Linked DNA regions of Geobacillus stearothermophilus ATCC 12980. The protein of the gene in region 1 interacts with the protein of each later gene in a pairwise test. Links are inferred from orthologs where the notes say so. Each region holds a gene or a part of one and is shown on either strand. Other genes may lie near its edges.

What was found. Proteins that work in one complex are often made in the same cells at the same time.
Region 2: the proteins of pknB (region 1) and QSJ10_RS07460 interact in binary tests that used the Bacillus subtilis proteins (3 or more experiments, as listed by UniProt). The link is inferred for Geobacillus stearothermophilus ATCC 12980 from one-to-one orthologs.

The regions. Positions count from the first base shown.
Region 1 is NZ_CP128494.1:976,299-980,631, reverse strand. What follows is about bases 973-3,941. They hold pknB (Stk1 family PASTA domain-containing Ser/Thr kinase), read right to left. Parts: upstream 3,461-3,941; coding sequence 1,484-3,460; downstream 973-1,483. Other genes in these bases: QSJ10_RS05270 (Stp1/IreP family PP2C-type Ser/Thr phosphatase), read right to left, coding at 3,466-3,941; rsgA (ribosome small subunit-dependent GTPase A), read right to left, coding at 973-1,479. Also shown: rpe (ribulose-phosphate 3-epimerase), read right to left, coding at 1-594; more of rsgA, read right to left, coding at 598-972; more of QSJ10_RS05270, read right to left, coding at 3,942-4,215; dual-specificity RNA methyltransferase RlmN, read right to left, coding at 4,221-4,333. UniProt on the Bacillus subtilis protein: Protein kinase that is responsible for triggering spore germination in response to muropeptides, signaling bacteria to exit dormancy.
Region 2 is NZ_CP128494.1:1,382,346-1,386,671, forward strand. Bases 811-3,772 are described here. They hold QSJ10_RS07460 (serine/threonine protein kinase), read right to left. Parts: upstream 2,725-3,772; coding sequence 1,897-2,724; downstream 811-1,896. Other genes in these bases: QSJ10_RS07445 (hypothetical protein), read right to left, coding at 817-1,023; QSJ10_RS07450 (hypothetical protein), read left to right, coding at 1,177-1,443; QSJ10_RS07455 (hypothetical protein), read left to right, coding at 1,474-1,716; QSJ10_RS07465 (hypothetical protein), read right to left, coding at 2,724-2,921; QSJ10_RS07470 (DNA topoisomerase III), read right to left, coding at 3,042-3,772. In the rest of the region: more of QSJ10_RS07470, read right to left, coding at 3,773-4,326.

The DNA.
Region 1 (4,333 bases):
GGCCGACCCGGCGACGAGCACATTCGCCCCGGCTTCGGCGCAAAGCGGCGCTGTTTTCGCGTTGACGCCGCCGTCCACTTCGATGTCCAGCGCCTTGTTTTGTTCGCCGGCCAAACGGGCGACTTCGCGAATTTTCGGCACGACGGACGGAATGAACGCCTGCCCGCCAAACCCCGGGTTGACTGTCATCAATAGGACAAGATCGACATCGGCGATGACATGGCGGATTGTCTCAACCGGCGTATGCGGATTCAACACGACCCCGGCCTTGACACCTTGCTCTTTAATAAAGTGAATCGTCCGGTGCAAATGCACGCACGCCTCGGCGTGGACGGAGATGATGTCCGCCCCGGCTTTGGCGAACGCCGGAATGTATCGGTCAGGGTCGGCGATCATTAAATGAACGTCAAGCGGCAGCTTCGTCACCGGGCGAATGGCGGCAACGACCGGCGGCCCGATCGTGATATTCGGCACGAACCGTCCGTCCATGACATCGACATGAAGCCAATCGGCTCCGCCTTCTTCCACCGAACGGATTTCCTCGGCCAAACGGGAAAAATCAGCTGACAAAATCGATGGCGCAATTCGAATCATCGTTCAATACCTCGGCTTTCGTTCTTTCATTTCCGCAACAAAACTTAAATAATGGTCGTAGCGGTACGGCGGAATGTCCCCAGCCTCAGCCGCCTCGCGGACCGCACATTTCGGTTCGGCCACATGAAGGCAGCCGCGGAACTTGCACCCTTCTCCGTATTCCCGGAATTCCGGAAAATAGCGCGGCAGCTCGTCAAGTTCAATATCGTCGAACTCGAGGGCGCTAAACCCCGGTGTGTCGGCGACGAGCCCGCCGGCCACCTCCAGCAGCTCGACGTGGCGGGTCGTATGTTTGCCGCGCCCTAAATGGGTGGAAATATCGCCGGTTTTCAGCCGCAAATCCGGGCGAAGCGCATTTAACAGCGATGACTTGCCGACGCCGGACTGTCCGGCAACGACCGAGACGCGGCCGCGCAGGTGCGCCGCCAGCTTATCGAGGCCGTCTTTTGTCACGGTCGACGTCTCAATCACCTCATAGCCAATGCGCCGGTAATCACCTGCATAACGGGCGATCGCGTCTTTCGCCTCGCCATCGAGCAAATCCATTTTGCTAATGACGATAATCGGCGCAATTTCCTTCGATTCGATTAAGACGAGAAAGCGGTCCAACAGCTTGGCGCTAAAGTCCGGGCTTACGGCAGAAAAAACTAAAATCGCCTGCTCGACGTTGGCGATCGGCGGCCGCACCAGTTCATTTTGCCGCTCGCGAATGTCCAAAATGTAGCCTTCCGTCTCACTTGTCGCCGTAAAGACGACGCGGTCGCCGACAAGCGGCGTCACTTTTTGCTTGCGAAACACACCGCGCCCGCGGCACTGAAACACATTCCCTTCCGAGAGCACGTAATAAAATCCGCTCAACGCTTTGATGATTTGCCCTTCTGCCATAGCCTCACTCCTTTTTTCCGCCGTGTTCTGGATATGGAATCGATCCTTCGTCTTTGACAACATTGTTGACAATAACGCGATAATACGCCGTCTCCCCGTATGGAATTTCAAACTCTACGATCTCCGTGGCCGGCCCTGTCAGCCGGTACGTTTTATATGGCGTTGTCATGTTATGGTTCGCATCTTGAATGTAAAGCTGGGCTTCCACCACCTGTCCGTTTTCCGCCGGCTCGTATGGGATGACGATTTCTTTGATGACCGTTTTGGATGGCTTCGGCTCCGGGCCGCGGGAAATGACGACCGTAACAGTCTTGCCTTTTTCCACCTGCTCATTGGCTGCCGGAGTTTGCGAGATGACAAGCCCTTTCGGCACTTCATCGGAATACTCGTACTTCACTTCAATGCGCAGCCCTTGGTCTTCGCCGTAGTCGCGCACACTTTTTTCCGTATAGCCGCTCAAGTCTTTGAGCGTTACGGTTTCCGGACCGAGGCTGACCGTGAACATCACTTCCGTTTCGCTCGGCACGACTTCATCGCCGGCGTACGGATATTGATCCAAAATCGTCCCTTCCGGCTTATCGCTATGGCGGCCGTTGCGCGTAATGCGAGTGAACCCTTCCGCGCGCAGCTCCTCCTCGGCGGCCGAAATATCGTCGCCGATAAAGCTTGGAAACTCGATTTTCTTTTTGCCGGCGCTCTTATAGATGACAATGCCGGCCCCTTGCTTCACCGTCATTCCGGCTTCCGGGTCGGTGCGCACGACTTTTCCTTCTTCTATTGCATCATCTTCGACATCGATCGTGTCTTTGATTTCCAAGCCGAGCGCCGACAACTGTTCAACAGCTTCGTCATAGTCTTTATTGACGACATCCGGCACCGTCACTTCCTTTGGAAAGAACACGTCCGGAATCCATGTGAGCGCGCTCACGCCGGCCGCTCCAAGCAATAGGATGACGGCGGCAAGCCAGGCGATCCAGACCCGCTTCCGTTTCGGCTTCGCCTTTGGCTCGTCATCCGCTTTGGCCGGCTCGTTCGCCTTTTCCTCATAGACAAGCGTCTCCGGCTCAAGCGCGGCGCTTTCCGGATGTTTTATGATCGGGATGGCCTTCGTCGCTTCATCGCCGTCATCCGGGATCGTGAATTTGGCCTCGTTGCGCCGCCTCGGGTCCAGCGCCGTCCGGATGTCCTCGTTCATGGCGCGCGCCGATTCATAGCGGTAAAACGGGTCTTTCGCCGTCGCTTTTAAAATAATATTTTCGACGCTTTGCGGAATGTCGGGATTCCACGCCTTGGGCGACGGCGTTTCCGCCTGCAAATGCTTCAGCACGATCGAAACGGCCGATTCGCCGGAAAACGGCAGCCGGCCGGTGACAAGCTCAAACATGACGATGCCAAGCGAATAAATGTCCGACTTTTCAGTGGCAATGCCGCCGCGCGCCTGCTCCGGCGACAAATAATGAACCGAACCGAGCACCGAGTTCGTCTGTGTAATCGTCGTTCCGCTCATCGCCACCGCGATGCCGAAGTCGGTCACTTTCACGTTGCCGTGCTCATCAAGCAAAATGTTTTGCGGTTTAATGTCGCGGTGGATAATACCGTTCTCATGGGCATGGGCGATGGCCGACGTCAGTTGGTCCATGATGCAAAGCGCCCGCTCGACCGGAAGCGGGGCATGCTGCTGAATGTACTGTTTCAGCGTCGAACCGCGCACATACTCCATCACGATATAATAAAGGCCTTCTTCCTCGCCGACGTCGTAAATCGGCACAATATGCTCATGATTTAAGCTCGTCGCCGCCTGCGCTTCGCGGCGGAACCGTTTAATAAACCGGTCGTCGTTGGCAAAATCAAGGCGGAGCACTTTCACGGCGACATCGCGCTCCAAAATGATGTCGCGGGCCAAATAGACATTCGCCATGCCGCCGCCGCCGATCAGGCTGATGATTTTGTAGCGGTCGTTCAATCGCTTTCCGATAAGCACGCCGATCACCCACCTTCACGTTCCACTGAAAAATCAACGACTGCAAGCGAAATGTTGTCTTCTCCGCCCCGCCCGTTCGCCAATTCGATGAGCGCCTGCGCTTTTTCTTCAAGCGCGCCGGCACCGGTCAAAATTTGCACGATGTCTGCCTCGGGCACTTTATTTGACAATCCGTCCGAGCATAGCAGGAGCATATCGCCGTCATCGATGGAAACGGTTTTGATATCGACCTTCACGGCCGGTTCGGTGCCAAGCGCCCGCAAAAGCACGTTTTTGCGTGGATGGTGTTCGGCGTCCTCTTTGGAAATTTGCCCGCTTTTGACCAGCTCATTGACAAGAGAATGGTCATCGGTCAACTGTTGAATTCCGTTTTGGTTCAATAAGTAGCAGCGGCTGTCGCCGATATGCGCGATGGTGGCAAACGGCCCAGCGCAAATGGCGCCGACGACCGTCGTTCCCATCCCTTGGCATTCCGGATGGGAGAGGGCGTAGCGAAACAGCCGCTCATTGGCGGCTGCGATCTGCACTTTCAGCCACTGCTCCGCCTCAGCCGGCGAGGAAACGCACGGCGCTTGCTCCCATTGCTCTTGCAAGTGCGCCACCGCCATCGCGCTCGCCACATCGCCGGCGCGGTGACCGCCCATTCCATCGGCGACAACCGCGAAATATTGGCCGCTTTCGTTGACAAATACACCGCCGTTGTCTTCGTTATGCTCGCGAATTTGGCCGATATCAGTTCGGAAAACGGCTCGCATCCGATTCACCTCGTCTCTTCTTTCCGCTCCTTCGCGCGAAGCTGTCCGCAGGCGGCATCGATGTCGTGTCCGTGTTCGCGGCGAATGGTGACGTTGATTCCATGTTTTTTCAGCGCCC
Region 2 (4,326 bases), 410 kb from region 1 along the record:
GGGAAAACATCGCTTCTCAATATCGTCACCGGCTATCAGTACCCGACGAGCGGGGATGTTGAAGTATTGGGCTATCGGTTTGGACAGGCGAGTCTGCCGGAGTTGCGCCGGCACATCGGGTTTGTCAGCAGCGCGCTCCTTGATCAATTTCACGACACGCTGCAAACGGAAACAGTTGAAGATGTCATCATCAGCGGCAAGTTTGCAACGATTGGCCTGTATGATGCAGTAACTAGCGAGGATCCGGGATCAAGCGGAGGCATTGATGGAATCGTTCCGCCTGCAAGCGGTAAAAGGGAAGCGATACGCGACGCTGTCGCAAGGAGAAAAGCGAAAAACATTGATCGCCCGAGCGTTGATGGCGAATCCGAAGCTGCTGATCTTGGACGAGCCGACCGTTGGCCTAGACTTATTGGCGCGTGAAGAAGTGCTTTCCTTGATCGAACAGGTCGTGTCCCGTCCGTGCCATGTATTATACGTCACCCACTATATTGAAGAGATTGTGGGATCGATCACCCATGTGCTGCTCTTGCAAGACGGGCGCATTGCCGCCGCTGGGCGAAAAGAGGATGTGCTGACCGATGAGCGGCTTTCAGCGGCGTTTCGCCTCCATATGCGCGTTCATTGGGAGAACGGGCGGCCGTGGGCGTCTGTGCGCCGCTGAGCCGGCCGATTCCTCCACCGCTAGGAGGTTGGTGATTTAGTACAAAATAATGGTAGCTCCACCTGTTTCTCAATTTTCAACCCGCATAGCGCCATCAACGCATAGAGGATGTCCGCCAAGCAGCGTGACATCCTCTTTTGTGGCTCGACGTTTCAAAACGCCCGGTCAACGGGCGGAAAATCGATATCGTCCGCTTGTTGGCGGCCGTCAGCGGGCGTGATTTCAATGACCGGCGGCCGTCCGTTTTCAAAGCCGCGGGCGATATCGCGAATCGGACTCATTTCATCGGGAACGCCGATTCCCGGGGTATAGCGCGGCAGGTTGGAAGCGGCGCTGCGTTCTTCCCAAGGTTCTCTCATGAACCAACACCTCCATATTCTCAGTATGGCCATTGATGGATGCCGTACAAATGGAAATCAAATCCTTTCCCGCCAATTTCTTTTGTGGAGCCCTGTCATCTGTTGTAGGCATACTATGGATGACAATATGGGCAACAGGAGGGAAGGAACTCAATGCAATTTGGGAAAGATGCGATCGAAGCGATTTGGCGCCGCCAGTGCGGAGCGTGGGAGTGGAGCGATGTGGCATGTGTCCAATCATTTTTGGTGGAATGTTTACAACATAACCTTGATCCGCAAGACGGGCTCAATTGGATCATTGAGCACCGCACCCAGCTTTCTGACGCCGATGCAGTGGTGGACGCGGCACTCCGTTGGGTGAATGAACATACGTCCACTGGCTCCCCGGTGTCAGGAATCGGGGCGGAACAACAAGAGTGAGGCGGCGAACAGGAAAGGGCGGAACAAAGGATGGTATGGGTCATCAAAACAAAACACGAAAATGACCAAGGGGAGACGGTCGGGCTGGAGCTCGAGAGCGAAGATGGGTGGCTTGACGCCAACGTTCGCTGGGACGGATGCATGGAAATTCACTTGTACTTGGTGACGGAGGAAGGCCGCGAACTGAGCGATACGCTCCATACGTGCGATTTGCAGGGGCTGATCGAGCGGTTGCAGTCATTGGATTCCGTGTGTCGATCGTTCTTTTTCTAAATTTCAAGACAGGGGAGATGATGAAGGCCGAACCACCAGTAGCGCCGCTGACCTTATCGATGGATAAACGAGGAGCCAAAACTGCGGCTCCTCTTTTTTCCTTAACAGCATGGTGTTGAAACAGCCCCCTTTCCAAATGGGGAAAAGGGGTGGCTGGTCGGGGAACGGTGCGATCAAACGTCAAAGCGCCCCTGCTTGATTCCGGATGGGTTCTGCGAGCAACTGATCCACGTCGTCGATCAACTCGTCAACATGGTCATACGGCGCATCCAGCTGCAGCATTTTCCGCAAGATCCGACGAGCGTTTGGCGATAAATCGAGCTCTTCTTCCCAGCTTTTTTCCTCGTCACTTGTCGGTTCATAGGCAGAATACAATAAAAACAAGGTGAAGTGTCCAAGGGCATAGAAATCGCTTCGTGGATGCGGTTCGCGCCGCAGCCGTTTCTCAAGCGGGTCGTCATCGCGGAAATCCACCGGTTCGCCGATGCGGCAGGCCAAGCCGAAATCGATGATCGCCGCCGTTCCATCGCGCCAAATGATGTTCGAGATGCGCAAATCGCGGTGGACGATGCCGAAAGCATGGACGTGCCGGACGACCTCAAGCACCTTCTTTAACAATCGAAACGCCTCTTGTTCCGTGTACTTGGCTTCCAGCTTGAAAATCTGGTCTTCCACCGTTTCTCCGTCGATATACTCCATCACGAGATGCGGCTGTCCGCGCTCCACAAACCGATCATACAGCCTCGGAATTTGCGGGTGGCGCAGGTGGGCGAGCACGTCAGCTTCGCGTTGAAGCAAGCGGCGGCCGTCTTCGCCTTTTGTCCGCCGCGCTTGTTTGATGACGACAAGACGGCCTGTCAGGTGATCGCGCCCTTTGTAGGCGATGCCGTAGCTTCCCATCCCAAGCTCTTCGATGATTTCATAGCGGCCCAAAAGCACCTTCCCGCCCCGATGCGGCCGATCAACCCAGCGGGAAACGAACGGATGGCGTTCAAAAAACCGTTTCATCAGCTGCCGAAAAAGCTTGAGAAGAAGCTGCCGCTATGATGTTTCTTTTTGTAGTGATGATGCCCGTACTGGGACGGGTAGTGGTGCGAATGATACGTCGGGTTGTAATAATGGTGGTCGCTGCTGCTGTAATGTTTATGGTAGTGCGACGGATGATGGGGATGGCCGAAAAGGGATTTTAGCCATTTTTTCAACATCGTGATCGCTCCTTTGTGATAGATTTATCTATATATACGAGGCAATGAGAGGGAGGTTTCAGATTCAAAGATGAAAAAGAAACCGCCAGGGGCATTAGCCCCTAGCGCGGTGCGGCAACCTCATTCCTTTTTTTCGTTCAACGCCTGCTTGAGCAGCTCCCCTAAACTCGTGCCAAACGATTCGTTGGCCGGGCTGTATTTTTTCAGCAGCGCCCGTTCGCTGCCTTTGGCGGCAATGCGTTTGGTCTCGTCCGCTTTTTCGACAATATTGCACGGGCGGCATTGGAAATAAAGTCCTGCTTTTCCTTCATGCATTTCCATACGCCGGTGGCATTGCGGGCAACGGCGGTTCGACAGTTTCGGATCGCGCCGACGGCGGTAGCGGCATTGTAAGTTCGAGCAGACAAGCATCCGTCCGTCTTTCGTTTTCCGCTCTTTTAAAAGCGCGCCGCATTCTGGACACGTCAGATTCGTGAGGTTTGGCGCTTTGTATACCTGCTCGCTTTGCTTAATTTCGGCAACGAGCTGCTGCGTTTGCCGGCGGATGTTGGCCAAAAATTGTTGTGGATTTCCTTTCCCGCGGGCGATCGCCTCCAGCTCCCGCTCCCAGCGGGCGGTCAATTCCGGCGATTTCAGCTCTTCATTGACGAGCTCAATCAGCTGTTTCCCTTTTTTCGTCGGATAAAACCGTCCGTCTTTTCGCTCGACCACTTCGGTTTCAACCAGCCGTTCGATGATGTCCGCTCTTGTCGCCGGCGTGCCGAGCCCGTATTTCTCCATTTGCGCGAGCAAGTCAGCTTCCGAATAACGGGCAGGCGGTTCCGTGAACGATTGTTCCAGCTCAAGTTGCACTGATGGGAGCGTCTGGCCTTCCGCGAGATGCAGCAACGTTGGTTGGGCCTTGTTGTCTTCTTTGCTGAGAACGGCTTGAAATCCGGCGTTGACAACCGCCGTCTCCTTGGCGACAAACGTTTCGCCGCCGATGTCAAAGACGGCTGTCGTCGTTTCGGATTCATGCGGCGGGTAGAAAAGCGCCAAAAAACGGCGGGCGATGAGATCATACAGCTTGCGCTCATCAGTGGACAGCCTGCTAAGGTCGAGCCGCTCATCCGTTGGAACGATGGCGTGATGATCGGTCACTTTGTCATCGTTAAATACCCGCTTGGCTGCTTTGGCTTTGCCTTTGGCGAGAAGCGGAGCGATGACGTCCTCATAACCGGATTTCATCGCCAACAACCGCTCGGTCATCGTCGCTTCCATATCGCTTGGCAAATAACGCGAATCGGTGCGCGGGTACGTGACAAGCTTGTGTTGTTCGTACAGTCGCTGCAACACCGAGAGCGTCTTTTTCGCCGAAAAGCCAAACCGCTTGTTTGCGTCCCGCTGCAGTTCGGTCAAGTCATAC